Regions from separate parts of the Maricaulis maris genome, predicted to be linked through region 2. Evidence: predicted binding sites of a transcription regulator. Region 2 holds the regulator's gene; each other region holds the start of a gene.
What was found. The regulator LexA, encoded in region 2, represses DNA repair genes until DNA is damaged. The targets are predictions, from matches to a motif close to ATGTTCCNCTTGTGTTCC.

Region 1 (10,703 bases), 1.0 Mb from region 2:
AGGTGCTGACCAAAGGCATTTTGGACGGCGATATATCCAGCTATGACGCCTCGACACGAGCCTTGCTCGCAAGGACCGGTCTGACCCCCGGCTAGCCACTGCCCGGCCCATGGAGACGCTCTCATGACCACGCCTTCCAACTCCGTTTCGATGTCCAGCATGGCAAACGCCATTCGGGCCCTGTCCATGGATGCGGTCCAGAAGGCCAATTCCGGCCATCCCGGAATGCCGATGGGCATGGCCGATGTGGCGACGGTCTTGTGGGCCAAGCATATGAAGTTCGATCCGGCGGCCCCCGGTTGGGCCGATCGCGACCGCTTTGTGCTGTCGGCCGGGCACGGCTCGATGTTGCTCTATTCCATCCTTCACCTCACGGGCTTCGAGGGCATGACGATGGATGAGCTGAAGGATTTCCGTCAACTCGACAGCCTGACTGCAGGCCATCCGGAGTATGGTCATACGCCGGGTGTCGAGGCGACGACCGGTCCGCTTGGCCAGGGAATTTCGATGTCCGTCGGCATGGCGCTCGCCGAGCGCATGATGAACGCACACTTCGGCGACGAGCTGGTCGATCACCGCACCTGGGTGATCGCGTCCGACGGTGACCTCCAGGAAGGCATCTCCCACGAGGCGATCTCGCTGGCCGGCCATCTCGGCCTCAACCGTCTATGCGTGCTCTGGGACGATAACGAAATCTCGATCGACGGCCCGACCCACCTCTCCGAAAGCACTGATGTTCTCAAGCGTTTCGAGGCCGCCGGCTGGGCGGTGTCGCGAATTGACGGGCATGATCACGCCGCGATTGACGCGGCCCTCCAGGCGGCTCGGTCTTCGGACAAGCCGGTGTTGATCGCGTGCCGGACGACCATTGGTTTCGGCGCACCGACCAAGGCGGGAACCGCTGGCAGCCATGGGGCCCCGCTTGGGGCTGAGGAGATCGCCGGTACCCGCGCGGCGCTGGGTTGGGATGCCGCACCGTTCGAGGTGCCTGCAGACATTCTCGATGCCTGGCGCGCTACGGGCTCGGCAGATACCCATCAGGCCTGGCAGGATCGACTGGCCGGTTCAGACAAGGCCGACGACTTTGTTGCCCGTATTTCCGGCGAGCCGGGACCGGAAGAGCTCGCTGCGCTGGATGCCTGGCGGCGCCAGGTTGCCATCGACAAGCCGGATCTGGCGAGCCGGGCGGCGTCTGGCCAGACCCTGGCCGCGATCATCGGTGACTGGCCGAGCCTCGCCGGGGGGTCGGCCGACCTCGCGGGTTCGAACCTGACCAAAACGCCGAATGTCGGCGTTGTGAAGGCCGGTGACTATGCTGGCCAGTATCTGCATTTCGGGGTCCGTGAGCACGGCATGGCTGCCTGCGCCAACGGCATGTCGCTGCATGGCGGCTTCCGTCCGCACGTTGCGACCTTCCTCGTCTTCGCTGACTATTGCCGGCCGTCGATGCGTCTTTCGTCGTTGATGCAGCAACCGGTCATCTATGTGATGACCCATGACTCGATCGGTCTGGGCGAGGATGGTCCGACCCACCAGCCGGTCGAGACGCTGGCCTCCTTGCGGGCAATCCCCAACATGCATGTCTTCCGTCCGGCCGACGCGCTGGAAACGGCTGAAGCCTGGGATCTGGCGCTGCGCAGGATTGACGGGCCGTCGGTCCTCGCCCTGTCGCGTCAGAAACTGGCTTTCCTGCGCGATGATGACGGCAGCGAAAACCGCTCGGCTCGTGGCGCTTATACGCTGCAAGAGAGCGATGGAGCCGCTGATATCGTTCTCGTCGCGACCGGTTCCGAGGTCAGTCTGGCGGTCGACGCTGCGGCAACCCTGCGGGCCAAGGGGTTTTCGGTTCGGGTGGTTTCGGCACCGTGTCTGGAATTGTTGCTCGAGCAGGGTGATGCCTATTTTGAAAGCCTGTTCCCGACCGGCACCCCGATCATCGCCTGTGAGGCGGCCCTGCGGTTTGGTTGGGACGAGATTATCGGGCGCAAGGGTGGCTTTGTTGGCATGACGGGGTTTGGCGCCAGTGCGCCGGCCGAGGTGCTCTATGACCATTTCGGGATCACCGCCGAGGCCATCGTCGCCCAGGCCGACGCTCTGCTCGGCTAGAGCGTTCCTCAGGCCGCCGTTTCAGCGTATCCAGAAAAGAGCGAGCGGCCCGGTATGACCGGGCCGCTTTCTTTTGGTATGCGTGTTGTTGAGATGGTGTGGTCGGTCGCTCAGACCGGGACCACAAGACCGAAGGCATGCAGCTTGCCGAGGGTTTCTACCGCCGCGGCCTCGTCCTGACCGACAAAGCTGGCCGCGGTCACGGTGCCGCCATCAAGCAGCGTATGAAGGCCGGCTTCCGCCTCGGCCGGAAAACGGACTTCACCACCAGCCGTGATGAGGACGTTCTCCTTGTCATCGCCAGCAAAGCGCCATGGCACGAAGGGACGCAGGCGGAAGGCCTGATCCGGGCTCGACGCTGCACGATAACTGCTGATCGTGCCGCGCGTGTTGGGCACGCGGGAGCGGATGAAACTGTCGACAAAGAAGTCCATGGCGCCGTCGAGGCTCATTTCCTGAGCGAGCGTATCAGTGAGCGCCTTGAACTGCGCGGCCGCGTCAGCCCGGTCAAAGTCGGGCTGGGCAAAGCCGGTGGGCAGTGAGCGGCGCATGGCGGGCGTGCGCAAGGCGACTTCCGAGACCGCTTCCAGCATGAGATCGGCCCAGGTCTTGACGATCAGGCCCAGGGTGATGTGGAGCGAGGCCTCGGTCCCGTGGGTCTGGGCATCATGCATGAGGCCGCGCGGGACATAGATGCACTCACCTGCCTTCAGGACGAATTCAGCGACCGGCTCTCCGGCTTCGTGGGCCTCGGGGCGGAAACCTTCTCCTCGGTAGGGGTTCTCGACCGGGGTTGCGTAGAAACGCCAGAGCTTCTCGCCTTCTATCTGCATCACGAAGACATCGTGGTCATCATAGTGGGTATTGAAACCCTGATTGTCCGGCGGCGTGAGGTAGATATTGGTCTGGACATGACAGCTCAGGATCGACTCCACGGAGCGACAGAACTCGCCAAGTGTGGCGTCCACCATGTGCAGTTGGGGAAGGATAATGGTCGCGCCCTGGCGATACTGGTTGGCCACACCGCCACGATCGACATAGCCTGTGTCGAACATGTAGTCCTCGCGCTGAACCGGCGGCTCCGAGCGAGCCATGTCAAGCGATCCCTCACGCAGGTCGATGCTGGAAACGATGTCGTCGATCCGGGCGATGGACAGCAGGCCCGCATACCGGGACGGATCCTCGCGATGGACGATCAGCGGCTTTTTCTCGTGGTAGTCCCGAAAGAAGGTCTCGCGGTCGATCGGGTCGATCATTGCGCGAAATGGATCGGTCAGCCAGAGCGGTTCAGTCATGTGGTGTCTCTCCCCTAGTGTACTGGAAACGTTAGCGAGACAGGGGCGGCTTGTCGCCTGTCCGAGCGTGCTCAACTGCACATGGTCGATGAAAAACCCCCACGACGGGTCGCAGGGGTTTGTTCAGTCTGGAACCGCGCCGGCGGGTGAGGCTCAGCAGCGCCGGCCGCCACCGACGGGATCGGCATAGCTGCCGGTATCGCTGTCGGTGCAGGACCGGCTGCCGCGCCCCCCGCCAACCGGGTCCGCATAGCGGCCACTGTCACTATCCGTTGCGCCTCGGCGGCTACCACCGCGGCCGCGCCCGACAGGGTCGGAGTAGGATCCGGTGTCGCTGTCCGTAATGCCAGAGCTGCCGCGGCCGCGCCCGGCCGGGTCAGAGTAGGCCCCAGTATCAGCATCGGTGATGCCGCCGCCGCGTCCACCGCCGACCGGGTCGGCATAGCGACCGGAATCAGCATCGGTATAGCCGCCGCCACGCCCGTTGCCGACGGGGTCGGCATAGCGACCGGTATCACTGTCGGTCGCGCCGGTACTGCCATATCCGCCGCTGCCGCCGCGGCCGGCACCGGTCGGGTCCGCATAGCGACCAATATCACTATCAGTGTAGCCGGTTGTCGCGCACCCGGCGACTGTGCCGGCAGCGCCGGTCACAACCGCCGCGCCGGCGACCCGGGTCAAAAAAGAACGACGGGAGAGTTTTCCGCGTTGGGCCATTCAGGCCTCCATGTGCAGGGGCGATGTCGGCCGAGACGACCGACTATCGGGCCTGGTGTCAGCGGCAGCGATCGCCACGGCCTACGGCGTCAGCATAGGCACCGGTGTCGCTGTCTGTGCATGAGCGACGACCACGGCCATTGCCGGCCGGGTCGGCATAGGCGCCGGTATCGCTGTCGGTAATGCCGGAACGCCCGCGCCCATTGCCGACGGCATCGGCATAGGAGCCGGTATCGCTGTCGGTGATACCCGTGGTGCGGCGTCCGCGGCCATTGCCGGCTGGATCGGAATATGTGCCCGTGTCGCTGTCAGTGATGCCCGAGCGCCCGCGACCATTGCCAGCCCGGTCTGCATAGGAGCCGGTGTCGCTGTCGGTCACGCCTGTGCTGCCCCGGCCATAGCCGGCGCGGTCCGAATTGCGGCCTGAATCGCTATCTGTTGCGCCCGTGCGGCCATAGCCGCTGCGGTCTGCATAGCTGCCTGTGTCGCTATCTGTTCGGCCCGTATAGTTCTGGGCGATAGCGCCGCCCGTGACAGTGGCGGCTGCGCCGGTCGCAATCGCGGTTCCCGCGACGCGAGTCAGAAAGGAGCGCCGGCTGAGTTTGCCCTTTTTGGCCATGTAACTACCTCATAGTCGTGTCGGTAATCCCCCAAGAATTACCTGTCGTCCCTCACGCTCGAGATATGACGACGGCGCCCGAAGGCGCCGTCGCTGAAGTCTTAGAGGCTCGGTCCGCGACCACGACCACCGGGGTCGGAACAGCCGGAGCTGTCGCTGTCGGTGTAGCCGGTGTTGCCGCGGCCATAACCCGCCTGGTCGGCGCAGGAGCCGCTGTCGCTGTCAGTGCGACCGGTGCGGCGAACGCCGTGGTTCGCGTAATCGTTCGGATCGCTATCCGTGTTGCCCGTACGGGCGCGACCGCCGCTATCGGCCGGGTCTGCGTCCGAGTTCCGCTGAATGACTGCCGCGCCAGCGACCGTTGCCACAGCACCTGCAGCAATCGTTCCGCCCGCGACGCGGGTCAGGAAGGAGCGGCGGCTCAGCTTGCCTTTTTTGGCCATGTGTCAAATTCCCCCTTAGAATGCGCGCTACACAATGTAGCTCTGCCAGAATTACGTTTAGCTTATGCGGCGGTCGGATGACTGGCAAACAATTCGGGCTATTTTTTTTCGCTTTTTAATCAGCGGGTTGCGGGAGATATTGAGAGTAATTCTTATTAGCTATGACTATGAGAATGATGTGCAGATGGTATATTGTGACAATGCAATCCATTCTCATGGCTGACAGGTGGGCTTGGTATAGGCTGTCCCCGATGTCGTTCTCGTCTTGTTCCAACCGCGCAGCTGGTGCTATGTAGATCCGGACCGGGAGGGTTGAATGGCGTTATCCGTGCGAATTCTGGGGATTGATCCCGGTCTCAGACGAATGGGCTGGGGCATGATCCGGGTCGAGGGCAGTCGGATCAGTGCGCTCGGGCATGGTGTTGTGACCCCGCCGACAAACGCGCCTCTCTCCCAGCGGCTTATCCATATTTTTGACGCTGTGGGCGCGCTCGTTCGCGAGCATCGACCTGATGAGGCCGCCATCGAGGAGGCCTTCATGGCCGCCAACGCCTCGTCGGCCCTAAAACTGGGACACGCCCGTGCCGCGGCGCTGCTGGCGCCGGCTCAAGCCGGCTTGCCGGTCGCCGAGTATGCGGCACGCCTCGTTAAAAAGTCCGTGGTCGGAACCGGTGCGGCGGACAAGGCACAGATCGCCGCCATGGTCGGCGTCCTTCTGCCCGGCACCAAAGCAACCGCTGACGCCGCCGACGCGCTTGCAATCGCCATTTGCCACGCCCACCATCGCCGGGCCGTCACCCTCGGGAGTGCCGCATGATCGGTATACTCAAGGGCCGGGTCGAGGCGATCGGGGCCGATGAACTGGTTCTGGATGTCAATGGCGTCGGCTATCTGGTCGGTGCAGGTGCGCGTACATTGTCCCGCCTGGAGCCCGGGCAGGACGTGGTGCTGCATATCGAAACCCATGTCCGCGAGGATGCGTTCAAGCTATTCGGCTTCCTCGAGGACATTGATCGGGCCTGGTTCGTCCATCTCCAGAATATCCAGGGTGTCGGTGCCAAGGCCGCGTTTGCGGTGCTGGATACCGTGCCGGTCAGCGAGATCGTCAATGCGGCGGCGCTGGGCGACAAGTCGACCTTTGCCCGCGCCAAGGGTGTCGGCCCGAAGTTGGCGACTCGGATCGCAACCGAGCTGAAAGACAAGGCGCCGCCGGTCGGACGCAGCTTCTCGATCGGATTGCCGGTCCACGGCCTCGACAGTGAGGGCGCGGCGACCCCTGCACCGATCTCCGGCGGTGATAGTCACGCCCGCGAGGATGCGGTCTCCGCGCTGATCAATCTCGGCTATAATGAGGGACAGGCACGCCAGGCGGTCGCCTCGGTGCTGCGTGAGCGCGGTAATGACGCGCCACTGAGCGATGTCATTCGCCTCGCCTTGAAGGAACTCGCACCGTGATGGCGACGATCCGCGTGGACGCGGGCGAGCGGATCACGATAGACCCAAGCCATCATGACTGATGCGCTCGATCCGATAGATGGCGGCCGCCTGGTTGACCAGGACATGCAACCCGGCGACGGGCGTGACCGCGCCCTGCGACCGCTGTCCTTCTCGGACTTTGTTGGCCAAAAGGCGGCAATCGCCAACCTTAAGGTCTTTGTCGAAGCGGCACGGCGGCGCGGCGAGTCGCTGGATCACGTTCTGCTGTCCGGCCCGCCGGGTCTTGGCAAGACGACACTGGCGCAGATTGTTGCCCGTGAAATGGGTGTCGGTTTCCGGGCCACATCGGGGCCCGTGATTGCGAAGGCGGGGGACCTGGCCGCAATCCTCACCAATCTCGAACCCCGCGACGTCCTCTTTATCGATGAAATCCATCGCCTCGCGCCGGCTGTCGAGGAGATCCTCTATCCGGCGATGGAGGACTTCTGCCTTGATCTGGTGATCGGGGAAGGGCCGTCCGCGCGGACGGTCCGGATCGAATTGCCGCCTTTTACCCTTGTCGGGGCAACCACGCGGGCGGGGCTCCTGGCGACGCCTCTGCGTGACCGCTTCGGGGTGCCGGTCCGGCTCGAATTCTATGACGAGGCCGAGCTCGGTTTCATTGTCACGCGCGCGGCGGCGAAGTTCGGGATCGAGGCGACCCCGGACGGCGCCCGAGAGATTGCGCGGCGAGCGCGTGGAACGCCCCGGGTGGCGGGTCGTCTGCTGCGCCGCGTGCGCGACTTTGCCGAGGCCGAGGACGCAGTGGAGATCAATGACGCGGTGGCCGACCGGGCTTTGAAGCGCCTTGAGGTTGATGAGATTGGTCTCGACAGCCTTGATCGTCGCTATCTCAAAGCCCTGACAGAAAGCTTTGGCGGCGGGCCGGTCGGCGTTGAAACCCTCGCGGCCGCGCTCGCCGAGGCGCGCGATGCGCTCGAGGATGTGGTTGAGCCCTTCCTGATCCAGCAGGGCTTCATTCAGAGAACGCCCCGTGGCCGTCTGGCGGCGGCGCGGGCCTGGCAGCATCTCGGGCTGACGCCGCCTCAGACCGGTGCGCAGGCTGCCAGCGCTCCGGCCCCGGGAGGTCTGTTCGGAAAATGACCGATGCCTTGCAGCCAGCCGCCGGCGCGTTCGGCGCTGATCACATCCATCGTCTGCCGGTGCGTGTCTACTATGAGGACACTGATTTTTCCGGGGTCGTCTACCATGCGCGCTATCTGCACTTCTTCGAGCGCGGCCGTACGGAAAGCCTGCGGGCCTGCGGCATTCATCATTCCGAGTTGTCGCGCATGGAGCCGCCGCTTGCCTTTGCCGTCCGGCGGATGGGCGTGGAGTTCGTCCGCGCCGCGCATGTTGACGACGTTCTGGTGATCGAGACCGAGTTCAGACCCCAGGCGGGCGCCCGGCTGATGATGGAACAGCGGCTGTTTCGGGGCTCTGATCTTGTTGCAACGGCCTCGGTTCAGGCTGTGTGTATCGACGGAAATGGACGGGCCAAACGCCCGCCGTCATGGATGCAGGCGAAGTGGGGTGGTCGTGTGGTCAGCCCCAATCAGGAATGACCCGCATTCGCAGCAATAGTCGCGGCCCGGTCGATAAGGTGACTTGCTTGTAATGTTTGTGGCCTTTACCCCTGTTTTGCAGGGGAGGGTGTCATTGTCCCATCGTTCAAAGTCGCCGAAAGATCGGAGCTTGCGTCCCGCCGGTGCGGCGGTTCCGCCTCCCAATTTCGGCTTTAATGTCGCGCGCGTGCTGCAGGATGGCGGCGACATGTTCATGCATGTCGTTCACGAGCCTGAAGCGGGTGGTGAAGTCTGGGTGACCATGAGTATGGTTCGCCGCGACAAGGCGGGTCTCATGGCCGTCAAGCGTCAGGTGTCTGCCCGTTTTGAACCGGATGGCCCCTATTGCGCCGTGTCCACATCCGGCGAGCCCGACCGGATGCTGGCCGAGGAGGGGGGGCTGAACAAGGCCCAGGTCAATGCCTTCATCCAGATGGTGGTGCGCGACGGGGGCAGTGAACACACGGATGCGTTCATCGACCGGGGACGTTTCGTCAGCCACACGCCGGGCAGCTGTTGTCGTCCCCAGGGTTACGACGTCCTGCTCGCGCGGCGGCGCCCGCGACCGGGCCTCACCTATCACGGGGTCGATGAGATCGTCGGTGAAGGCCAGCACGTGGCCGTCTTCTCATGCTTCGAGATGGATGGCGTGACCTATCGCGCCTGCGACCTCTTTCGTCTGGCAGATGGACGGATCGTCGAACACTGGGATGTCGTCGAGGAAGTCGCGCCTCATCTGGTCGCGCACAATGACGAGAGATGAGAGCGCAGTTTTTGCGGTTATCACCTCCTGAAATTTGCCGTATTCGGTAGTCAAGGATCTGTCAGCGATGGAACGCGTCGCGTCAGGCATGAAGCCTGCATGGCGTTTGACGGATTGTGAAACACACGATCGGGGCGGCCGAAAGGCCGCGCCGAAGCGCAAGGGTGAGCGTTATGGAGTCTTCTGTCGTCGAGGTCGCACAAGTCGTGGAAGGATTCTCCTTCTATGCCCTGTTCATGCGCGCGGACTGGGTGGTCAAGGGCGTGATGGGCATTCTCGCCTTCATGTCGATCTGGTCCTGGGCCATCGCCATCGACAAATCGCTGCACATGCGCAGCCTGCATGGCAAGGCCAAGCATTTCGAACGTGAATTCTGGTCCGGCCGCTCACTCGATGCGCTTGCGGACCAATTCGCCAAGTCGGCGCGGGAGCCGTTCTCCCGTGTCTTCGCTGCCGGCCTGCGGGAATGGAATGGTGACAATGCCGGCGGACGCGTCTCCAAGGCGGCCGGTGCCGAAGCCGGTCGTCAGATGACCAACACCGAGGGCGGCCTGGGCATTCTCGCCACGATCGCGTCGGCCGCCCCCTTCGTCGGCCTGTTCGGGACCGTCTGGGGCATCATGAATGCCTTCCGCTCCATCGCGGCGTCCCAGGACACCAATCTGGCAGTGGTCGCGCCCGGCATTGCCGAGGCCCTGTTTGCTACCGCGCTCGGCCTCCTTGCCGCCATTCCGGCAGTGATCTTCTTCAATGCCTTGTCCGCCAATCTCGCCAAATATGGTGCGCGCCTCGACGGTTTCGTTGACGAGCTGTCGGCGCTTGCCGACCGCGACGGGCTCTAGGGCGATGGGTGCTTCCCTCGATAGTGGCGGATCCGGTCGCGGCCGCGCCCGCTGGAAGCCGAAGGCCGAGATCAATGTCACGCCCTTCGTCGACGTGATGCTGGTCCTGCTGATCGTGTTCATGATCACCGCGCCGTTGCTGACGGTTGGTGTTCCGGTCAACTTGCCGGAAACCGAAGCCCGCAACCTGCCGGCCGGCGAGGAGCCGCTCACCGTGACAGTGAATGCCGATGGCGTGATCTACCTGCAGGAGACGGAAGTCCCGCTGTCAGACCTTGTGCCGCGCCTGCGCGCCATCGCCGGCACGGGCTTTGACGCGCGGATCTATATCCGGGCTGATGACGGCGCGGCTTATGGGGATGTCGCGCGGGTGATGGCCAATATCAACGCAGCCGGCTTCTCCAATCTTGGTCTCGTAACCGATCCGATCGAACGGTAGCGGCGGTTCTACTGTGCGTGGTCTTGTCCTCTCCCTCATCATTCACGGCGGCATGATCGCCGCGGGGCTGATCTATTTGCCCCGTGTCGCCTCCGTGCTGGAAACGTCGCCGATCGTTCCGATTGAACTGGTGACGCTGGGTGAGCGAAACAGCATCCGCGCCGCCGCACCGGAGCCGGTGGTCGAAGACGAGCCGGACGAGACGATTGACGAGCTCATCGAAGAGCCCGAGACCCAGTCCGCCCCGGTGCCCGAGCCGGTGCAGCCCGAGCCGGAGGTGGTCGAGACGCCCGCCGAGACACCGGAAGAGCCGGAAGTCGTGCCTGCCGAGCCGGAACCCGAGACAACGCCGGACGTCCCACCCCAACGTCCCGAGCGTCCACGTGAACCGGCTCAACCCGCCGAACCGTCCCTGAATGATCTGCTGGGTGATTTGTC
Region 2 (10,703 bases):
GCCGCTCGAAATATACGCGCCGCTGGCCCTCAATTCCATTGATGAGGACCTGCAGTTTGACGGTGAACGCTATCAGGGACTGGCCCCGGAAATCCTGCCCGCCGCCTTCGACCAGATCGAGGGTTTCGCGACCAATCTGGAAACCTATAACGAGACCGATTTCTACACGCTGCGCGTCGACTCCATCATCCCGAGCCGCCCGTTCGAGCTCGAGGAAGTCCGCGAGCAGGCCGAAGCACGCTGGCGCTCGATCCAGGTCGACACCCAGCTGCAGGCCCGCGCCGAGGACGCGCTGGCCCAGCTGGAAGCCGGCGACGACATGGAGATTGTCAGCCTCACCACCGGTGGCCGCACCGAGACCTCGACCCTGAAACGCGGCCAGACCGCTGGTGCCTTCACGCGCAACGCGGTCTCGGCAGCCTTCAGCATCGAACCGGGCAGCTACGACATGCTGCAGGTCGGCGAGGGTCGCTACCTGGTCCTCACGGTCAATGAGATCATCCCGGCTGAGATCGCCTCGGCGCCGGCCGCAGACCTGGACGGGATCGCGACCGATATCGCTGGTGAACTGGGCAATGACGTGATCTTCGCGACCCGGGAATTCCTGCTGCGCGACTATGGCATCACCGACGAGTCGATTGATCAGCGCCTGTACTCGCTGGCCATCGGCGAGACCGATTCCAGCACACCGCGATGACCCCGCACGCGCCGATCTCGCCCGATTTCCGGACCGTTGCGGAGCGGCTGGAGCGGGGGGAAAGCTGCGTCCTCCAGGCGCGGCGGGTCGATGACCTGCTGACCCCGGTTGCGGCCTATCTCCGTCTGGCCGCCAACCAGCCCAACGCCTTCCTGCTCGAATCGGTCGAGGGCGGTGCTTGGCGCGGCCGCTATTCGGCGATCGGGCTCGACCCGGACCTGATCTGGCAATGCCGCGACGGGGCCGTCAGCGAAGCGCGCGGGATCGACGTGGCCAATCGGACCTTTACCGCGATTGACGCCGAACCGATGACCGCCCTGCGCGACGTCATCGAGGCGGCTCACTGCGCCCTGCCCGCCGATGCACCGCCACTGGCGTCCGGCCTGTTCGGCTATGTCGGCTATGACATGGTGCGCTATCTCGAGCGCCTGCCCGAAGGCGCCGCACCCGATCCGCTCGGCCTGCCCGAATCAATTCTCCTGCGCCCCCAGACCATGGTCGTTTTTGACGCGCTGAAGCAGGAGATCCAGGTCTATTGCCCGGTCCGGCCGGGCGAATATTCGGCCCGCGAAGCGTATGACGCCGCGGTCGAGCGCCTCCAGACCACGCTGCAAAAACTGTCCGGCGCGACACCGGAGATCGCACCGCCAACCGGTGCGCTCGGCGCGCGCCAGTCCAATCGCAGTGAGGACGACTACCGCGCGGCGGTCGACAAGGCGCGCGACTATATCCGCGCCGGCGATGCCTTCCAGGTCGTGCCGAGCCAGCGTTTTTCGGCGGATTATCCGGCCGACCCGTTCTGGCTTTATCGTTCGCTGCGTCGCCTCAATCCCTCACCCTTCCTCTTCTTCTTCCGCTTTGACGGGTTTGAAGTGGTCGGTTCGAGCCCGGAAATCCTGGTCCGGCTGCGCGGCGATGTCGTCACCATCCGCCCGATCGCCGGGACCCGACCGCGCGGCCGGACACCGGCCGAGGACGATGCCCTGGAAGCCAATCTCCTGGCCGATCCCAAGGAGCGCTCGGAGCATCTGATGCTGCTTGATCTCGGCCGCAATGATGTCGGCCGCATCGCCAAGCCCGGCTCGGTCCGGATCACGGCGCGCGAGATCGTGGAACGCTACAGCCACGTCATGCATATCGTGTCGAATGTGGAAGGCGACCTCGCCGAGGGCGAGGATGTCGTCTCGGCCCTGTTTGCCGGCTTCCCGGCCGGCACTGTCTCGGGCGCACCGAAAGTCCGGGCCATGCAGATCATTGACGAGCTGGAACCCCATCGTCGCGGCGTCTACGCCGGAGCTGTCGGCTATTTCAGTGCCGATGGCGGCATGGATACCGCGATCGCGCTGCGCACGGCGGTGTTCAAGGATGGCCGCATGTATGTCCAGGCTGGTGCCGGTGTCGTGCTCGACAGTGATCCCGAGTCGGAACGCGTCGAGACGGTCAACAAGGCGGAAGCGCTATTCCGCGCCGCGATTGACAGCCTCGATCACTGAGGCCTGAATCCCTGAAGCTTGGCCCCCTGAAGCCTGGATCGCTGATGCCTGAAGCCCCGGCTCGCTGGCGAGGACGGCGTCCGACAGCGTGGTGGTGGTGACGAAATCGATACCCTGTGCCGCCGGGCTGGCCAGCCAGGTCTCGAGCGTTTCCAGCGTCAGCGCATGTGGGTGACCGATCACGACCGCGTACCCGTCCTGCCCGGCGAGATCTACCGCTTCGGCCAGCCGCGCCTCGATCGAGCCCGCGTCGAGATCATGATCGAGAAAGATGTCCCGCTCCAGCGCGCGCAGGCCCAGGCCCGCCGCCACGGCCCGACCGCGGCTCTCCGCCGTGGTCAGACTATCAAGGAAAAGCGGATTGTCATGACTGATCGCCGACAGCGCCACCCGCAGGGCGCGTGGATCGGTCGTGAACCGGCTGCCCATGTGATTGTTCAGACCGATCGCCCCCGGCACACGGGCCATGGCCCAGCGCATCCGGGCCTGGAGGTCGGCATCGCTGAGACCGATCCGCAGGGCATTCGGTCCCGGATCAGCCAGACCGACCGGTTCCATCGGCATGTGAAGCATCACGTCGTGCCCGCTCATCCGCGCCAGGGCGGCCAGCTCGGCCGAGGCGTCGGCATAGGGCAGAATGGCCACGGTCAGCGCAACAGGCAGGGCAAGGACACGCTCGGCGGCAGCGATGTCGAGCCCGACATCATCGATCACGATTGCGATCCGGGGCCGCCGGGGCGCCGGGGCCGGACGGTCCGCCGGAGCGATGACAACCGGGCTCATATTTGATGCGGCGACATCAATCGGCGCTGCAAGGGCATCGGCGACGGCGCTCACCGGGACCGGATCCAGCGAATCAAGATTGCGGGCGCGGGTGACTCGAACGCCCTGATGCTGCCCGGAACTGTCTGCCGATGCCATCGCCGGCGCTGGAAAACCGCCCTTGCTTGCCACTGAAAACACAATCGCACCAAGGAGATAGGCCGCAGCCGCCAACGCACCGGCAAAGGCCGGGATCGCGGAATGTCGCGCCTTCAGGGGAGCTGCGCTGCGTCGGGTCATGGCACCAGTGCGCGCGAAGGCGGTTAATCAGGCGTTAATGCGCTGGCGGGATTGGCGAAACCGCCCCCACTGACTAGGTTTGAGCAAGGGAGAGCGCCATGCTGCTGATCATCGACAACTACGACAGTTTCACCTTCAACCTGGTCCACTACTTCCAGGAATTGGGGGCCACGACCCGGGTGATCCGCAATGATGCGATGAGCGCCGCCGACGCCCTCGCCCTGAAGCCGAGTGGCATCGTGCTGTCGCCGGGCCCGTGCGATCCGGACCGGGCCGGTATCTGCCTCGACCTGATCGCCACCGCACCGGATGACATGCCGATCCTCGGGGTTTGCCTCGGTCACCAGTCGATCGGCCAGGTGTTCGGGGGAGAGGTGATCTCGGCCAAGGCCATCATGCATGGCAAGACCAGCCCGGTAGAGCATGACGGGACCGGTCTCTTCGCCGGCCTGCCCAGCCCCTTCACGGCGACCCGCTATCACTCGCTCGCGGTCCGTCCCGAAAGCGTGCCGGATGTGCTGCGGGTGACAGCGCACACCGCCGATGGCGAGATCATGGGCCTGTGCCATCGCCAGCGCCCGGTTCACGGGGTGCAGTTTCACCCCGAGTCGATTGCCTCGGAACACGGCCACGACCTGCTCCGCAATTTCCTCGATCTGACCGGCCTGCCCCGCGCCGCCGCAGCCTGATCCGGCCCAGGCAGCGGCGCCTGACCGCAAACACCGCGAGCGAGCGTTGAACCGGCGGCAGGCACGCGCTAAATCGTGCGGGTTCGCTTTGTTCAACCCGGTGACAGGTATGCCGTCTTGCTCCGCCACAGACCCGCTTTGCCCGGCCCAAGGTGCCGGCGCGAGGGCTGTGCCGGATCCGGCGCGCGTTCGATACCCTTGGCCGCCAACCTTCGGCGGGTCGGTCCATCGATGGCGCAAAACATCCTGCCCCTGACCGGCGCATGACCTGGTGTCGTGCTTGATCTTACTCAGCGAAACGACTGACAATGCAAAACATTTCCCTCTGCCTGACCGCCTTTGCGCGCGGCGAATTTCCGGCTGATACGGCCATCGCCGGCGCTTTTGACGAGCTGATGTCCGGCGATGTCGCGGACGCCGCCATCGGCGGATTCCTGATCGGTCTCGCGGCGCTTGGCGAGCGCCCGAGCGATATCGCATCCGGCGCCCGGGCCCTGCGCAGCCGCATGACCCGGATCAACGCGCCCGAGGGTGCGATCGATACGTGCGGCACCGGCGGCGACGGCAAGGGCGCGTGGAATATCTCAACCACCGCCGCCATCATTGCCGCCGGCGCCGGCGCCATTGTCGCCAAGCACGGCAATCGGGCGGCATCGTCCGAATCCGGCTCGTCGGACGTGCTGGGCCAGCTCGGGGTCAAGCTCGACTGTGCACCGGCCCTGGTCGAGCGCTCGCTGAACGAGGCCCGGGTCGGCTTTCTCTACGCCCCCGCCCATCACGCAGCCGTTCGCCATGTCGGTTCGGCGCGCCAGGCGCTCAAGGTCCGCACCGTGTTCAACCTGCTCGGGCCGCTGTCCAATCCGGCTGGGGTGAAACGGCAATTGCTCGGCGTCTATGACAGGCGCTGGCTGGTCCCGATGGCGACTGCGCTGCGCGATCTCGGCTGCGAGCGCGCGCTGGTGATATGCGGTCAGGACGGCATGGACGAGCTGACCACCACAACCGGGTCCGACATCGCCGAGCTGCGCGATGGCGAGATCCGCGAATACAGTTTCCATCCCGAAGAGGCCGGCCTGCCTGTCGTTTCCGATGAGGCCCTGCAGGGCGGTACGCCGCAGGAAAATGCGGCGGCGATCCGGGCCCTGCTCGATGGCGAGACCGGCGCCTTCCGTGACATCGCGGTGCTCAATGCCGGCGGCGCCCTGATGCTCGCCGGTCTGGCCGAGACCATTGCGGCGGGGGCTGTCCTGGCGGCTGCCGCCATTGATGATGGCCGCGCCAGTGCCGCACTCGACCGCATGGTCGCCATTTCCAACGGGGAGGCCTGAGCCATGGCCGCAACACCGGATACGCTGGCCCGCATCGGCGCCTACAAGCGCGATCATATCGACGCCTGCAAGACCGCCCGCCCCTATGACGAGATCGCAGCGGCGGCGCGCGATGCGGCGCCGGTTCGCGGCTTCCAGGCCGCCCTCGCCAGTGCACCCGAGGGCCTCGGCCTGATCGCCGAGATCAAGAAGGCGAGCCCGTCAAAGGGCCTCATCCGCGCCGATTTCGACCCGCCTGCCCTGGCCCGCGCCTATGAGGCCGGCGGCGCGACCTGCCTGTCCGTGCTCACCGACGGGCCGAGCTTCCAGGGCGCTGACGCCTTCCTGACGGCGGCACGGGCCGCGGTCTCCCTGCCCGCCCTGCGCAAGGACTTCATGTATGACCGCTACCAGGTCGCGGAGGCCCGGATGCTGGGCGCCGACGCCATCCTGGTGATCATGGCGGCGATCGATGACGACACCGCCCGCGCCCTGATCGACGAAGCCGCCAAATGGTCACTCGATGTTCTGGTCGAGGTCCATGACGCACCGGAAATGGAGCGCGCGCTGGCCCTCGACGCCCCGCTTCTCGGCGTCAACAACCGCAATCTGCGGACCTTCCAGACCTCGCTGGACACATTCGATACCCTGGCCCCGATGGTGGCTTCCGACCGGCTGCTGGTCGCCGAGAGCGGGATTGCCAGCCATGCCGACGCCGTGCGTCTCAAGGCGGCGGGCGCACGGGCCCTGCTGGTCGGCGAAAGCCTGATGCGGCAGAGCGACGTGACAGCGGCCACGCGGGCGCTCCTCGGTCGCGCCGGAAGCGCTTGACGCCTCTTCGGAACACTTATAGAACATGACCTCCTATTCCTGATTTGTTCCCGCGGGTGTCAGCCTGAATCCGGGAATGCGAACAAGGGGGTCACCTTGCTGACGCGCAAACAGAACGAGCTTTTGCTCTTCATCCATGGTCGCATCAAGGAAACCGGGGTTTCGCCCTCGTTTGACGAGATGAAGGCCGCCCTGCAGCTGGCCTCCAAGTCGGGCGTTCACCGTCTCATCACCGCCCTGGAGGAGCGCGGCTTCATCCGCCGCCTCGCCCACCGGGCCCGCGCGCTGGAAGTTCTCAAACTGCCGGAGTCAGCGGCGGTCGCCGAAGCGCCATCCGTCCCCAAGGGCAATCTCGGCCCGAATGTCGTGCGCGGCAATTTCGCCAAGCCGGAACCGACCGACAGCGATGGCACCATTGATGTGCCGATGCTCGGCCGGATCGCTGCCGGCGTCCCCATCGCCGCCATCCAGCACGAGACCGACCGCTTCGCCTTCCCGGCCGGCATGGTCGGTGCGGGCGAGCATTTCGCGCTTGAGGTCAAGGGTGATTCGATGATCGAAGCCGGCATCATGGATGGCGACACGGTCCTCATCCAGCGCTGCCAGTCGGCCGAAAACGGCACCATTGTCGTCGCCCTCGTCGATGACGAGGAAGCCACGCTGAAGCGGCTGCGCAAGAAGGGCGGCTCGATTGCCCTCGAAGCCGCCAATCCGGACTACGAAACCCGCATCTTCGGACCGGATCGCGTCAAGGTTCAGGGCCGTCTGGTCGGACTGATCCGCAAGTATCACTAGCCGATCGACGGGCGATTGATTTGCCTCTGGCGCCGGCCGGGTGTGAGCCAATCGAGCTGACCGAGCGTGACGTGGCGTGTGGCAGTTCTGTCTGGCACGCGGGTCCGCCGAGCCATTCAATTCGCTGCAAGGGTGTCGCTGTCACCGCGCCCCGGCGTCGCGATGTCGTGCCAGGTTTTGATCCAGGTTTTGATCCAGGTTTTTGATACCGTGCGTCGGCCTTTCGATGCGGCGCTGGATCCTGTGATCCAGCGCGAGGGTCTGCAGCTCGTGTGATCGTCCCGGGCATTCGTCCCATGTCCTGCGGGTCGTCTCATGGCCCTGTCGTTCGTCTGATGGCCTGCAGGTCGTGTGATGCTCTGCGGTCGGTATGATGGTTTGCAGGTCGTCTGATGCGTGTTGTCCTCGATTGAGCCGGACCTTGGACGCCATGGCCTGTGCACCGCAGGTCTGGCTGCCGAGGACGGAGCCTGGCCCAGGTCGCACATCGGCGCGGCGGCTGGCGGCACCTGAATTGCCCTCACGCCTGTCAGAGCGGGCGCCAGGGTCGCTCCTGCCCTTCGGGGCGTGCACTGCGGATCGAGCGGATGTGTCCCTTCGATATCCGGATCAGCTGGCTTCCGGTCCGATCGAGACGATCCGGATCGAAGACCACGGCCTCGCAGCGCGCCTCGATCCAGCCGGGGATGTCGACATCGCTGACGATCAGGTCGGACCGCTGGCAGTCCGTTTGCCAGTCATCGAGCCTGGTCAGCCGGGTCAACCTCAGCCCGACCAGCGGCGTGCTGCAGCCCATGGCGTCGCAATTCGCAGACCAGCGTGTCGGCGCAGGTCCGCCCTCACCGCGCGCCTCCAGAAAGACCCGTGCCGCAAAGCGCGAGCGGCGGCGATCGCTGACAACCCAGCCCGAACCCGCTTCCATGGCCCCGCCGGTCTCGGAGTCCTGAATGGCGGATGTCTCGCGAGCCAGGATCAATCCGGTCTCGGAGATGAAAAGATTGGGTTGCGGCGCCAGGCTCCAGATGACCAGCGCCAGCCCCATGACAAGCGCCCCCGTCATCCGCGACGGTCCGCGCAGCAGCAAGAGCAGGACAAAGCCGGTCGAGAAGAGCGCCAGCACCGGTCCTGAGGCGGCGGCGACCAGGCGTTGCGCGCCCGGCCAGTCGGCCACCATGGCCGCCAGCTGCAGCATCCCGCTCAGCCCCGCCTCCATGATTGCGAAGGGCAGTCCGTCCAGACCGAGCGGAATGAGCACAAAGCCCAGCACACCGGCGGGCATCACGATCAGCGAGAAAATCGGCATGACCAGCAGATTGCCCGCCAGTCCGAAGCTGGCAATGCGGTGGAAGTGAAAGGCGGCAAAGCCCGCCGTCGCGGTTCCGGCGACCAGGCTGGTCGTCCCCAGCCCGCCGAGGAACAGTCGGACTTGTCCGACCAGGCCGCGCGCGCCCGATGTGTCGCGCCGGTCCTGCCAGACCCGGGCCGCGGCGATCAGCGCGGCGGCAGCCGAGAAGGACATCTGGAAGCCCGGCATGATGACCGCCTGGGGCTGCAAGGCGAGAACGGCGACAACGCCCAGAGCCAGCGTGTGCAGCGACAGCGCCCGCCGTCTCAGGATGACCGCTCCCAGCACGGTCACGGTCATGATGAAGGCGCGTTGGGTCGGGATCGCGCCACCGGAGATCACCAGATAGCCGAGTGCAAAGACCAGCGCGATCCAGGCCGCCGGCACGGCTGGATCCTGACGTCGGGCCCATACGGTCGCCGCTGACAGCGCCAGCCGGACAGCAAAGAACACACCGCCGGCCAGCAGCGCCATGTGCATGCCCGAAATCGCCAGGACATGACCCAGACCCGAGCGGCGCAGGATCTCGACATCGCCCGGATCGACATGGGCGCGGTCGCCGGTCAGCAGGGCAGCCGCAAGACCGCCCGGTCGAGGCGCCATGCGGTCGCGGATGTGCGCCGACAGGCCGGCCCGCAGGCGCGCGATGCGGCGCTCCACGCGGTCCTGGGCCAAGGCGGGCCCCGGTTCCGCCGGTGCGACCGCAAACCCGGTCGCGATAATGTCCTCGAAACCGGCATGAAAGGCGAAGTCATAGCCGCCCGGGACAGCCGCTGACCGCGGCGGCGCCAGCACCGCGCGGACCATGACCGCGTCACCGGGACCGATCGCGCCCGGATCACCCAGCACACGGACACGCTGACGGCCAGACGGGGCGATGGCGGACGGGGCCAGGGTGTCCGGATCATTCCTCAGCCGGATCAAGAGGCGCTGCCGCCCGGACCCGCTTCGATCGATCGCTTCCAGCCAGCCCTCGACCGCGACTGCCCGTCCGCTCTCAATGGCCGGCGACCGGCCATGATGGGCATGGGTGTGGGCCCCGGCCCGGAGCATGAAAACGGACGCGACCAACAGGATGATGGCGATCATGCCCGCGGTACGCTCCAGTCGTTTTCGGCCAGGAGGGGAAAAACGATTGGTTGCGGCGGCGGCTGTCCCAAGCGCAAAAAGCGCGAAAATCAGCCCGCCGGACGGCTCGAAGGGGAGTGAGAAATAGAGGCCGGTCCCGATAATTGCGCCCAGGGCCGCAACCACCGCCGGTCCGAAATCGGCAAGCGCATCAACCGATTTGGCTGATTTCGTCCCTCGATTTGCCACGCCATGCGGCAGGATTGCGTCAGGTTGAAGCATCAAGCAGCCTACGGTCTATCGCAAAAGCTGATATTCATGCTAACACGACTTCCCCGTCTCGCAGTGCAGCATGAATTCGCAATTGCAAAACAACGACAAGATGATTCGAACCCGCTTCGCCCCCTCGCCCACTGGCTTCCTGCATATTGGCGGGGCGCGCACGGCGTTGTTCAACTGGCTGTTTGCCCGCCATCATGGTGGCCAGTTCCTCCTGCGTATCGAGGACACCGACCGCGCCCGCTCGACCCAGGCGGCGATCGACGCCATCCTCGACGGCCTCGGCTGGCTCGGCCTCGACTGGGACGGCGAGGCGATTTCCCAATTTGCCCGCGCTGAACGGCATGCCGAAGTGGCCTATGCGCTGCTGGAACGTGGCCACGCCTTCAAATGCTATTGCACGACCGACGAGGTCCAGGCGCTGCGTGATGAGGCCTTCGCCGCCGGACGCGCCCTGCGCTCGCCCTGGCGCGACCGCGATCCCGCCGATGCGCCGGCCGACACACCCTTCACGGTCCGCTTCAAGGCGCCCGATAGCGATGTCGTGCTCGACGACGCCGTTCAGGGCCAGGTCCGCTGGGCCGCCAAGGAGTTCGACGACCTGATCCTGCTTCGCTCGGATGGTACACCGACCTATAATCTCGCCGTCGTGGTGGATGATCACGACATGGAGATCACCCATATCGTGCGCGGCGACGATCATCTGGTGAACGGCGCCCGGCAAAGCCAGATCTATGACGCCATGGGCTGGGACAAGCCGGTCTTCGCGCATGTCCCGCTGATCCACGGCCAGGACGGCAAGAAACTGTCCAAGCGTCACGGCGCACTCGGCGCCGAAGCCTATCGCGAGATGGGCTATTTGCCCGAGGGCCTGCGCAACTATTTGCTGCGGCTCGGCTGGTCGCATGGCGACCAGGAATTATTCTCCGACGCCGAGGCCATCGCGGCCTTCGATCTGGGCGGTCTGAACAAGGCGCCGGCCCGGATGGATATCGACAAGCTGAACCACATCAATGCACACCATATCGGTCAGGCCGATGATGCGCGTTTGACGGAACTGGTTTTGCCCTTCCTCGATACCCTTGAAGACCGCATCGATGCGGACGATATCACCCGCAAGCGCCTGATGGCGGCCAT
Region 3 (10,703 bases), 640 kb from region 2:
TGCGCGCGACACCTCCAGTCAGGACGTGGATCGGGTTGCCAAGGCCGTGCTCGATGCGCTGACCGGTGTCGTCTTTCATGATGACAGCCAGGTCGAGCGCCTGCTGGTGACCAAGGTCGAAGGCGATGGGCCGCGTATCGCCGTGACGGCGCGTCCGATGAAGCCGGTCCGGATCCTGGAAGACGCCTAGCTGTCGTCCGACGGCTTGTGCAGCCAGGCCAACGCTTCCTCTGTCGTTGTGAAGCTTTTGAAGTCCTGCATGTAGTCCTTGCCGGGCATGAGCTCCCAGACCGAGATGATGCTGCGGCTCAGATCATTCGGAACGACCCAGGCGATCCGCTCGCGGCGGGTGCGCAAGCTCTGCGTCGCTTCCAGGTGAGGCAGGATATTCTCGGCCAGAACCGCCATGTCGATCTCGCCGAGGTCGACATTATAATCCACTTCGACAAGTCGAGGCTTGCCGCCACGCCAATAGGGTGAGGCGAGGATCGCCTTTTCGAATTCAATGATTTAGAAGGCGTCCGTTCGTTCGGTGAGCCGGGTTTCAAAGTGCCCCGGATTGGTAATGTAGTGTGTCTTGAACGGCATAGGTCTCCCCGACCCCATTTGGTCTCACCTTGCGACGTCTTGCCTGATCGGGGCAAGCACAATCGCGCCGCGCGCGTTCAGCCCCGACCGCCGGCGAGGCTCGCGGCCTCGGGCCGGGCGCGCAGCCGGGCCATCGCCCAGATCCCGATCGCGGGGCCGATCGCCAGCGGTGCAAAGGCCCAGCTCCAGCCGACCCAGCCAATCCAGATACCGGTCGCCTGGACCATGATAACGGTCAGGGCAAAGCCCATGGCGGTCTGGAGTGTCAGCAGCGTTCCCGTCCGCTCGGGCGGCGCGAGCTCGGTAATGGCAGCGGAAAACTGGGCGCTGTCAGCGATCACGGACAGGCCCCAGATGATCAGGAGCGGTATCATCAGCCAGGGGGCGAGCTGGAAGAAGGGGCCGACCAGAAGCGCGCAACTGCCGGAAACGGACAGGGCGATCAGGGTAATCCGGGTCCGGCCGAGCCGGTCGGCGAGGCGCCCGGCCGCCAGGCAGGCGAGGGCGCCGCTCGCCACCACCGCAAAGGCGGTGAGGTCGCCCAGGCGCGGCGTGCCGCCGGCCCGTTCCCAGTAGGCGTGGGCGAAGGGACCGATCCAGGCCCACATCGCATAGAGCTCCCACATGTGGCCGAGATAGCCCAGATTGACGAGCCGCAGCGCCGGATCCCGAAAGGCAAGCAGCGCTGCCGAGCGGTCGAACGGGGCTGCCGGACGCAGGCCGGGTCCGCCGCGCGCCAACAGGATGAGGCCGGCCGCCACCAGCGCCGCCAGGGCCGAAGCGGCGAAGGGCAGTCGCCAGTCCGGCACGCTGCCGGCCAGGTTGAAGGCAAAGGGCAGGGCCGAGCCAAGGGTCAGGGCGCCGACCAGAAGCCCGACCAGAAAGCCGGCATCGCCGCGCGCCCAGCTGGCGGCCAGCTTCATCCCGACCGGATAGACCAGCGCCAGTGCCGCGCCGGCGACGGCCCGGCTGACAATCATCGCGATCCCGCCCGGCTCGAGCTGCAAGGCCAGAAGATTGGCCAGGGCTGCAAGAACGGCCCCGATGGCGAACAGGCGTTGCGGGGCGATGCGGTCGGCGAGGCCGGTGAAGGCGCTGGTCAGCGCGCCGATCACGAAACCCAGCTGCACGGCGCTGGTCAGGGCCGCCTGGCGGACCGGTCCGATATCACCGGCGTCGATCAGGGCGGGCAGGGCGGCGGCGCCGGCGAACCAGATCGACAGGGCGAGGACCTGCGATAGCGCGATCAGGGTCAGCGCCAGCGGTTTTCCGGGCAGGGACTGCGCGCTCGGGGTCACGGTTTCGGGGCTGGCTTGACCCGGCGGACCTGGCAGGTTGCGCTCGCCTTGGTGGCGATCTCGCCACCGGGTGTCCAGACCGTGCCTTCCATGAAAGCAATGCGCCCGCCGATCCGCATGGCCTGGCCGCGGGCGACGCAGGGCTCGACCGGCAGGGGATTGTAATAGCTGGTCTTGATCTCCAGCGTCGGGACGCCGCAGGTAAAGCGCTCGGCGACGAGGACGGAGAGGGACATTACCTCGTCCAGCATGGCCGTGATGATCCCGCCCTGGACGCTGCCGCGCAGGTTGGCCAGTTGCGGGGTCGGGTGGAAGCGGGCCTCAAGCCAGCGCTCCTCGATCGAGAAATCCACCAGCTCGAAGCCGAGCAGGGTCGAGACATTCGGCTTGGCGCTGCGCAGCGACAGGCGCGCCCGGATCTGGTCGGCATCGAGCGGTTCCGGCGGCGGTCCGCCCGCAAGGTCCGGGGCCAGCAGGAAGGGGCCGTCGGTCACTTCTTGCGGAAGCTGTCGAGACTGACGACCTCGGCTCCATCACCATTAGGGGTGCCGGCGGAAGCGCGATCGGCGCCGCCCTTGGTCTTCTTCGGCTTCGGGTCGTCGCCCGGAAAACCGGCCTCGTCCTCGGCGCCGTCATGCTCGAACTGGAGATGGAAGCCGACGCTGGGGTCGTGGAAGCGCGAAATCGCCGAATACGGCATCTTGATGTATTTCGGGACGCCAGAGAATTTCAGCGTGACCTCGAACCCGGTCTCGGTGACGTTGAGGTCCCAGAACTGGTGTTCCAGGACAATCGTCATCTCCTCCGGGTATTTCTCGAGCAGGGTCGGATCGACATCGACGCCCGGCGCCGTGGTGCGGAAAGTGATGTAGAAATGGTGCGGACCGGGCAGGCCTTCAGGCGCCGCGGCCTTGAGCAGCGCCTGGCGCACGACGCCCCGCAGCGCATCCTGCGCCATCAGGTCATAACGCATCAGATCCTTGGCCATCACCTACTCCCCCGGTATCCCTCGTGAAAGGTACTCCAAGCCGCATCGACGTCAACGAGGAAGGGCGGCGCCAATACACATGGCGACACCGTTTCCGGGGGCGTTAGCCGTACTGTATGGGCGGGCAGTCGGAGGAGAGCGCGCGATCGCAGTCCGGTCCGCAAGGGCTGGCGGAGCTTCCGCAATGCGGCGGGTGCAGGGCGAGCCAGAAGCGCGCCGCCTCGCTGTTGTCAAAACAGCAGGTCAGAAAGCCCGCCTCGGCGAGGCGCGTGCGGAAGACGGCAGCGCCGGGCGTGTCGGCCAGATCGCCGGGGCGCACGATGGCGACAGCCGAGCGTGCGGGGATAAACTGGATAAAGAATTCCGCGATATTCTCGGCCCGGCCCTGGTTGGAGAAGGTCACACGACCGGCAAACTCCAGAAGATAGTTCAGGGGACTGCCCGAGAGGTTGCGTTCGGACAGGCCTTCGACGCCTGTCAGGAGGTCGGCCCAGTCCGCATCACTGTCGAAACGCAGCTGCAGGACGCTGTCTTCCAGACGGTCAATATGCGGGCGGGATTGCCCCATTGCGCGAACTCACGGGCCGGAGGGATGACAGGCTTGGCATCTGGTTTTTTACCGTACTGTCCATCGCACGCGGGCGCGCGATCTCCGTGTCATGGTTTATGCGCCTGCGCGTTCATTCTTTCTTAGGACCCGAATCAGGCGCGGTGCGGCAACCGGCCGGGTGACCCGAGGCGGGTCCGGGTGCAGGCGCGCGGCGAGGGGAAATAAGTGGAGGCTTCTGTTGCCAGGCGCCTCCGGGCCCCGCCTATACCGGCTAAAGGGTATAGGAGTTTAGTGCGAGATTACCCGCGCTGACTACGCAGCGAGAGCGACCTCTTCAGCAAAGTTGTCGTTGGCAACTCTGAAAATGAGCCTATGAGGGGCCTCACCCCGGCGAAAGCCATCTTCTTTACCCGTCCGTCGATCCTGTTTCGGCCCCAGGCATGTCCGCCAACGCGGAACAGTTATGGTGGAGCCGCCGGGTACTGCCCCCGGGTCCGGTCCGGTTATTACAAGCGCGTTTATCGCCATAGTCGGCAAGCCGACCCTGACAATATAGGTGAGGACTGTGGCGGATTGAAGGGGCAAGCCCAGCGGATCGCCGGACGGCTCATCCCGGCGAACCCGCACGTTTGTCTGGCGACAGCATTGTTTGGGCAACCAGAAGTGAAGTTTCGATCTTTCTTCTCTCAGATGCTCCTGTCCTTGAGGAGTCAGAAATTCAAGGCCTGCAGGCTAATATAATATGCGCGCGGTCAGAATGGCGCGAATATTAATACCTCGTTTTACATTCGGGCGCAGCGTTTGGTTAACGGGCGCGTCCTTGTTCGGTGACGCGTCAGCCTACTGAACAAGGACGATCACCATGCAGCTTTTCAGTTCTCTGGGTCGCTCCACGCTGGACGCCCTCCAGAAATCCTACGCGATCATCAGCTTCAAGCCTGATGGAACGATCATCGAGGCGAACGCGAATTTTTGTGATGTCCTGGGTTATCGGCCTGACGAGCTTGTCGGGCGACAGCACCGGATCTTCGTCCCGGATGAAGACGCGGGCAGTGCCGCATACACCCGGTTCTGGAGCGACCTGCGGGCCGGCAAGTTCCACTCCGAGGAGTTTCGGCGGATCCGCAAGGATGGCGAGACGGTCTGGATCCAGGCGACCTACAATCCGGTTCTTGATGGTTCGGGAAAGGTGTCGCGCATCATCAAGCTGGCCTCGGACATCACGGAGCGCCGGGTCAGCCGGTTCAAGTATCAGAGCACCATGGAGGCCATCGAGCGGTCCCAGGCAATGATCCGCTTTGACATGCAGGGCAATATACTCGCCGCGAACCCGATCTTCGGCGACGCCATGGGGTATGACCCGCGTGAGGTTGAGGGCCGTCACCACTCGGCATTTTGCAGTCCCGATTATGTGAAGTCGCCTGAATACCGCGCATTCTGGGAGAAGCTCCGCGGCGGGCATTTCCAGAGCGGCGAGTTTCAGCGTTTTCGCAAGGATGGGTCCGAGATCTGGCTGCAAGCCACCTATAACCCGGTCTTCGATCTCGCCGGCAACCCGGTCAGCGTCATCAAGCTGGCCATCGACGTCACCGCTGCCGTGAAGGCGCGCCAGCATCGCGACCAGGTGCGTCAACAGGTCGGGCGTGGCCTTGATACGGTCTCGCGCAACATCGCGACCGCCGGCCAGAAAACCAGCGAGGCCTCGAACGCCTCCGGCAAGGCGGCGCAGATGGTGCAGAGCGTGGCCGCGGCCGCCGAGGAATTGTCGGCCTCCTTCCAGGAAGTCGGTCATCAGGTCACCGGCGCCCTCGACGTCGCCAAGCAGGCGGTCAATGAGACGCGGGAAACCGCGGCGGTGATCGACACGCTGTCGACCGCGGCCCAGTCGATCGGCCAGGTGGTCGAGCTGATCAATTCGATCGCCGAACAGACCAACCTGCTTGCCCTCAATGCCACCATCGAAGCCGCGCGCGCGGGTGAAGCGGGCAAGGGGTTTGCCGTCGTGGCCTCGGAGGTCAAGAACCTTGCCGGCCAGACCGCCAACGCGATCGAAAACATCACCAGGCAGATCACGGCCGTGCAGGACAATACGGTCGGGGCGGTCGAGGCGATCGGCCGGATCGGCGGCGTCATCGGCCAGATCGAGGAAATCGCGGCCGGCATCTCGGCGGCGGTCGAGGAGCAGGTCGCCGTGACCCAGGATATCAGCCGCAATATGGGCGAGGCGTCAGCGGATGTGTCGAGGGTCTCCGAAGCGGTCACCGACATCGCCCGTGGCAATGAGGAGCTTCAGGTCTCGGCCGACGAGATCGCCGTCGCGGCCCAGTCGCTCAGCGACAAGGCGGCCTGAGCCATCAGAGCAGTGGGAGAAACATCAGGGCGAAGATCGCGGCGGTGATCGCGGCGGAATATCCGGCCAGCTGGATCGGCAGGCGCAGCAAGGCGCCATACCAGCTCGATCCGTAGAATTGCCGGTCGGATATCCAGATCAGCCCGGCCACGGCGATGATGGCCGCCACGGCCAGGGGAAGGCTGATCGCCGCCGATATCCCGGCCGCCAGATAACCGATCAGCAGCATGCCGGCATAACCCGGCAAGAGCAGCGCATGGAAATACAGCGACAGGATCACATGCTCGATCAGGGTCCGCCGCGGGTGGAGCAGAAGGTTGAGCAGGGCCAGGGCCACAACCATCAGGACCAGCGCCTGGGCCGCGGCCGCAGAGGCGCGGGCCTCGAAGCCGGCCGGGTCGCGGATGGCGGTGATGAGAAGCTGGGCAAAGGCGTCGTGCAGGCCGACCGCCCGTATGTCCTCCTCCATGCAGGCCTGTGTCGCACCATCAATGACCCGCGCCTCCGGCGCCTGGCCCCATAGCATGGGCGTGATTGCGATATCGGTGTCCCGCGCGAAGACGAGGCGCCCGTCTGCGGTGATCTCGTCGGGCCCGGGCAGGACGCCGCAGCTCATGGGGGCTCTGCCGGGCGCGTAAAGCTCGGCATAGGCTGCAATGTTTGCCCGTCGGGCCGCGATGTCCCCGGCGCTCTGGCTGCGGATGGTTTCACCATCGGGTGACAGATAGACGGCGATCGGCCGCACCCCGGCCACGCTCATGGCGGCGAAGAAGGCGAGGCTGACCAGCAGGTAGAGCCGGATCGGCGGCGTCCAGCGCGCCCGCTGGCCGTCGGCATAGGACCGGGCGAGCCGGCCGGGGCCGCGCAGCAGCGCGCGCAGGGTCGACAGGAAGCGGCCATCCCAGACAAACACGTCGCCGGTGAAGTCGGTGATCAGCGCCCAGGCCGGGCGCCGGATCTCCTCGATCGACTGGCCGCACTGGCCACAAAACGGTCCCTCCAGCGCTGCGCCGCAATTGGCACAGCGCGGCGCGCTGCCCGATAGGTCGTCCTGCGATCCCATGCCCGTCTCCCTTGGTGCCATTTGACCCTGTCCCGGCCGCCGCGGCAATCGGGCGGGGCCTGCAAGCCTGTCTGTGACGGGCGCGGAATCGCGCTAGGGATCGGCCATGTCCAAACTCTACTTCACCTATTCCGCAATGAATGCGGGCAAGTCGGCCATCCTGCTGCAGGCGGCGCATAATTACGGCGAGCGCGGCATGGAGGTGATGCTGTGGACCTCGGTCCTGCATGCGACCACGCCCGGCGAAGCGATGGGCCAGATCGAGTCGCGCATCGGGCTGCGCGCGCCGGCGCACATCTATGCCGACGGGACAGACCTGTTTGCCGCCATCGAGGCGCGCCAGCAGGCCGGACCGCTCGGGGCGGTCTTTCTCGACGAGGCGCAATTCCTCACCGCCGGCCAGGTCCGTGACCTCGCCCGCGTCGTCGATGATCTCGGCCTGCCGGTCCTGTGCTATGGCCTGCGCACGGATTTCCGCGGCGCGCTTTTCCCGGGCTCGGCCGAACTCCTGGCCCTGGCTGACCATCTGCGCGAGGTCCGCACCGTCTGCCATTGCGGCCGCAAGGCGACCATGAATCTCCGCCGCCAGCCCGACGGACGCGCCATCGCCGAAGGCGAGCAGGTCGCCGTGGAAAAATCCGACTATGTCTCGCTCTGCCGCAAGCACTTCTTCGAAGCGCTGGCGGGCGGGTGAGGGGAGGGGGGAGACCGGTGCGCGTCGGCGCCTGGGTGACAGCTGATCTGCGCGTGACTCTGGCATACAACATCCACCGTCATCCCCCGGTGACCGCGAAGCGGACATCCGGGGGACCTCGTCACGGACGTCGAGCGGCTGGGTGAGGTCCCCCGGACAAGCCGGGGGATGACGGACGAGGTGGGAGTGAGGGCAGGAGTTCCGCGCGGATGCGTCCATCCTTCCCATGCCTGCTGGCTGACGAGCGACCTATGGATAGCACCGCGCACCTGCGCTGGATCCACAGGCCGTGTTTCAGCTGTCAGAGGCCGGTCGGGTCGGGCCCCCAAGTCAAAGGGTGGCCGGCCCATCCTGGTCCGGCGCTCACAGGGCAGGCCTCCCCCCGCCGGGCGGGGGGAGGGCCTTATCCGCGCGCGTCCCGGGCTTAACCGCCCATCGTGAACACGTTCAGCTTGTTCCCATCGGGATCGCGGAAATAGCCGGCGTAGAATGTGTCCCCGCGCGGGCCGGCGGGGCCTTCACAGGTGGCGCCGAGTTCCTCGACAGCGAGCTTGTAGACCTTGTCGACCTGTTCCTTGCTGTCGGCCTGGAAGGCGGCCATGACGCCATTGCCGACGCTGGCCGGTTGGCCGTCAAAGGGTTTGGTCAGGCCGATCCCGGCGCCGCCGCCGGGTTTGCCCCAGGCGATGAAATTCTCGTCGCCCATCATCCGTCCGACGCCGAATTCGGCGCACAGCCGGTCGTAGAAGGCGGCGGCCTTCTCGATATCATTGGTACCCAGTGTCACATATCCAAGCATTGCGATGTTCCCTCTATGTTCCGAGGCGTTTACCCTACACGAAAACCGGGCCCAGGCGAGTCCGGATCCGGTCTCTCCTGACAGGACGGGGGGCGTAGCCGCAGGCGGTGTGTCCGCTCTCCCTCGCTTCGTTCGGCCCCCTTCGCCCCTCCTTCGCGAAGGCTACGGAGGGCCACTTCCCCCGCAAGCGGGGGCAGAAAGCTTTGCTCGGCCCCCTTCGACCCGCCGCTTCGCGTCGGGCCGCTCCCCCCGCAAGCGGGGGCAGAAAGCTTCGCTCGGTCCTATTTTCCCGCAGGCTGGCCAATCACTTGCCACGACTATCCCCGGCTGATCTGGGCTCGCTGGTTCAACCCGGGCGGCTTCGCTGGCATGCTGCTTGGCTGAGAATCACCGGGAGAGCGACATGGCCGTCATCGACAGCGAAACCTTTGCGCAGGCGCGGGCCGGAGCGGGCGGGTCGGATGTCGAACGCGCTTATCTCGAGCTCTTGCGTGACATCCTGGAAAACGGCGCCGAGCAGGCTGACCGGACCGGGGTCGGGACGATCTCGGTGTTCGGGCGCCAGCTGCGCTGTGACCTCTCCAAGGGCTTCCCGCTCCTGACCACCAAGAAGGTGCATTTCAAGTCGATCGCGATCGAGCTTTTATGGTTCCTGCGCGGCGAGACCAATGTCCGCTGGCTGCAGGAGCGCGGGGTCAAGATCTGGGATGAGTGGGCGGACGAGAATGGTGATCTCGGCCCGGTCTATGGCAAGCAGTGGCGCCGCTGGGAGGGGCCGGACGGGACCGAGATCGACCAGCTTTCCAATATCCTCGAACAGATCCGCACCAATCCCGCCTCGCGGCGGCTGATCGTGTCAGGCTGGAACCCGGCCGATGTGCCCAATATGGCGCTGCCGCCCTGCCACACGCTCTACCAGTTCAATGTCGCCAACGGGAAGTTGAGCTGCCAGCTCTACCAGCGCTCGGCCGACATGTTTCTGGGCGTGCCGTTCAACATCGCCTCCTATGCGCTTTTGACGGCGATGGTGGCGCAGGTCTGCGGGCTCGAGCCGGGCGAATACATTCACACCTTTGGCGACGCCCACATCTATTCCAACCATATGGACCAGGTCCGCGAACAGCTCTCTCGCGAGCCACGCGCCCTGCCGCAGCTTCGGCTCAATCCGCAGGCGACCGACCTGTTCGGCTTCGAGTATGAGGACATTGCGCTGGAGGGCTATGACCCGCATCCGCGCATTACCGCCCCGGTCGCCGTCTAGGGCGGAAAGGAGCGCGCCATGTCCGGACCGCTCGACGCGCTGGCCGACAAGATCGTCCGGGTCTCCGACATCTATGCGGCGCATTACGATATCGACCGCTCGGGTGACTGGCCGCTGCTGAAACTCCAGGAGGAGATCGGCGAGCTGACCCAGGCCTATCTCACCACGACCGGCCGCACCCGCCGCCCTGCCGACGATGAGGCGCGCAAGCAGCTGGCGCTGGAAATGGCCGATGCGCTCGGCATGCTGCTCATCATGGCACGCGCCGAGGGCATCGATATGGACCAGGCCATGCAGGACAAATGGCTGCACTGGCTGGATCGGGACAGTGCCGTGATGGAGCCGATCGAGACCGGCGCGACCGGGGAGGGCTGAGCCATGGTCACGATCTTTCCAAGAATCGCCTTTGTCGTCGCCCGCGGCGCCAATGGCGTGATCGGGTCGGACGGGGACCTGCCCTGGCGGCTGTCCTCCGACCTCAAGCGCTTCAAGGCGATCACCAGCGGCAAGCCGATCATCATGGGCCGCAAGACCTGGGAGAGCTTGCCGCGGCGGCCTCTGCCGGGCCGGCTCAATATCGTGGTCACGCGCCAGGCCGGCTACCAGGCCGAGGGCGGGGTCGTGGTCGGGGAGCCCGGTGACGCCCTGAAGGCGGCTTTCGAGCAGGCGCGCAGCGATGGGGTGGACGAGGTCTGTGTGATTGGCGGAGCACAGATCTATGCCGCGATGATGGGGCTGGCGGACCGGCTCTATCTGACCGAGGTCGAGGCGTCACCGGCCGGCGATACCGTCCTGCCCGAAATCATCGAAACGGCCTGGCACGAAGTGGCGCGCGAGCCCTTTCCCGCCGGGCCGGGCGATGATCACGCCTTCGTCCTGCGCACGCTTGATCGGCGCTGACGTCCTGCGAATCGTTGCCGGGAATGGCGAAAGGGGGACTGGATGATGCGTCGTCCCTCCCGATTACCCTTGAACCGCAACGCGCATGCGTTCATTTAAGGCGCAACAGAAATGAAGAGGATCGATCCAACCCATGCCGTGGAACGACAATCAGGGTGGAGGCGGCGGAGGCCCATGGGGCTCCGGCGGAAACAACAACAATGGACAGAACC

Region 1: the regulator LexA is predicted to act here: its motif matches at 5,435-5,452, upstream of ruvC (crossover junction endodeoxyribonuclease RuvC).
Region 3: the regulator LexA is predicted to act here: its motif matches at 8,335-8,352, upstream of AAA969_RS10210 (VOC family protein).

The regions. Positions count from the first base shown of each region.
Region 1 covers NZ_AP027270.1:2,524,674-2,535,376, reverse strand. Annotated here, with positions in the region: gene pgi (glucose-6-phosphate isomerase) at 1-95, shown strand, start outside; gene tkt (transketolase) at 124-2,106, shown strand; gene AAA969_RS12055 (cupin domain-containing protein) at 2,217-3,401, opposite strand; gene AAA969_RS12050 (hypothetical protein) at 3,555-4,118, opposite strand; gene AAA969_RS12045 (hypothetical protein) at 4,177-4,737, opposite strand; gene AAA969_RS12040 (hypothetical protein) at 4,839-5,180, opposite strand; gene ruvC (crossover junction endodeoxyribonuclease RuvC) at 5,497-5,997, shown strand; gene ruvA (Holliday junction branch migration protein RuvA) at 5,994-6,635, shown strand; gene ruvB (Holliday junction branch migration DNA helicase RuvB) at 6,690-7,760, shown strand; gene AAA969_RS12020 (YbgC/FadM family acyl-CoA thioesterase) at 7,757-8,221, shown strand; gene AAA969_RS12015 (hypothetical protein) at 8,316-8,984, shown strand; gene tolQ (protein TolQ) at 9,158-9,826, shown strand; gene AAA969_RS12005 (ExbD/TolR family protein) at 9,831-10,265, shown strand; gene AAA969_RS12000 (hypothetical protein) at 10,279-10,703, shown strand, end outside.
Region 2 covers NZ_AP027270.1:1,512,009-1,522,711, forward strand. Annotated here, with positions in the region: gene AAA969_RS07090 (peptidylprolyl isomerase) at 1-697, shown strand, start outside; gene trpE (anthranilate synthase component I) at 694-2,190, shown strand; gene AAA969_RS07100 (divergent polysaccharide deacetylase family protein) at 2,155-3,252, opposite strand; gene AAA969_RS07105 (anthranilate synthase component II) at 3,351-3,941, shown strand; gene trpD (anthranilate phosphoribosyltransferase) at 4,250-5,269, shown strand; gene trpC (indole-3-glycerol phosphate synthase TrpC) at 5,273-6,079, shown strand; gene lexA (transcriptional repressor LexA) at 6,176-6,874, shown strand; gene AAA969_RS07125 (ComEC/Rec2 family competence protein) at 7,404-9,569, opposite strand; gene gltX (glutamate--tRNA ligase) at 9,640-10,703, shown strand, end outside.
Region 3 covers NZ_AP027270.1:2,147,070-2,157,772, reverse strand. Annotated here, with positions in the region: gene AAA969_RS10260 (RusA family crossover junction endodeoxyribonuclease) at 1-190, shown strand, start outside; gene AAA969_RS10255 (hypothetical protein) at 187-441, opposite strand; gene AAA969_RS10250 (MFS transporter) at 666-1,886, opposite strand; gene AAA969_RS10245 (PaaI family thioesterase) at 1,883-2,380, opposite strand; gene AAA969_RS10240 (SspB family protein) at 2,377-2,874, opposite strand; gene AAA969_RS10235 (hypothetical protein) at 2,978-3,442, opposite strand; RNA gene ssrA (transfer-messenger RNA) at 3,649-4,006, opposite strand; gene AAA969_RS10225 (methyl-accepting chemotaxis protein) at 4,287-5,774, shown strand; gene AAA969_RS10220 (DUF3667 domain-containing protein) at 5,779-6,837, opposite strand; gene AAA969_RS10215 (thymidine kinase) at 6,944-7,531, shown strand; gene AAA969_RS10210 (VOC family protein) at 7,956-8,330, opposite strand; gene AAA969_RS10205 (thymidylate synthase) at 8,734-9,591, shown strand; gene AAA969_RS10200 (phosphoribosyl-ATP pyrophosphohydrolase) at 9,610-9,966, shown strand; gene AAA969_RS10195 (dihydrofolate reductase) at 9,970-10,491, shown strand; gene hflK (FtsH protease activity modulator HflK) at 10,625-10,703, shown strand, end outside.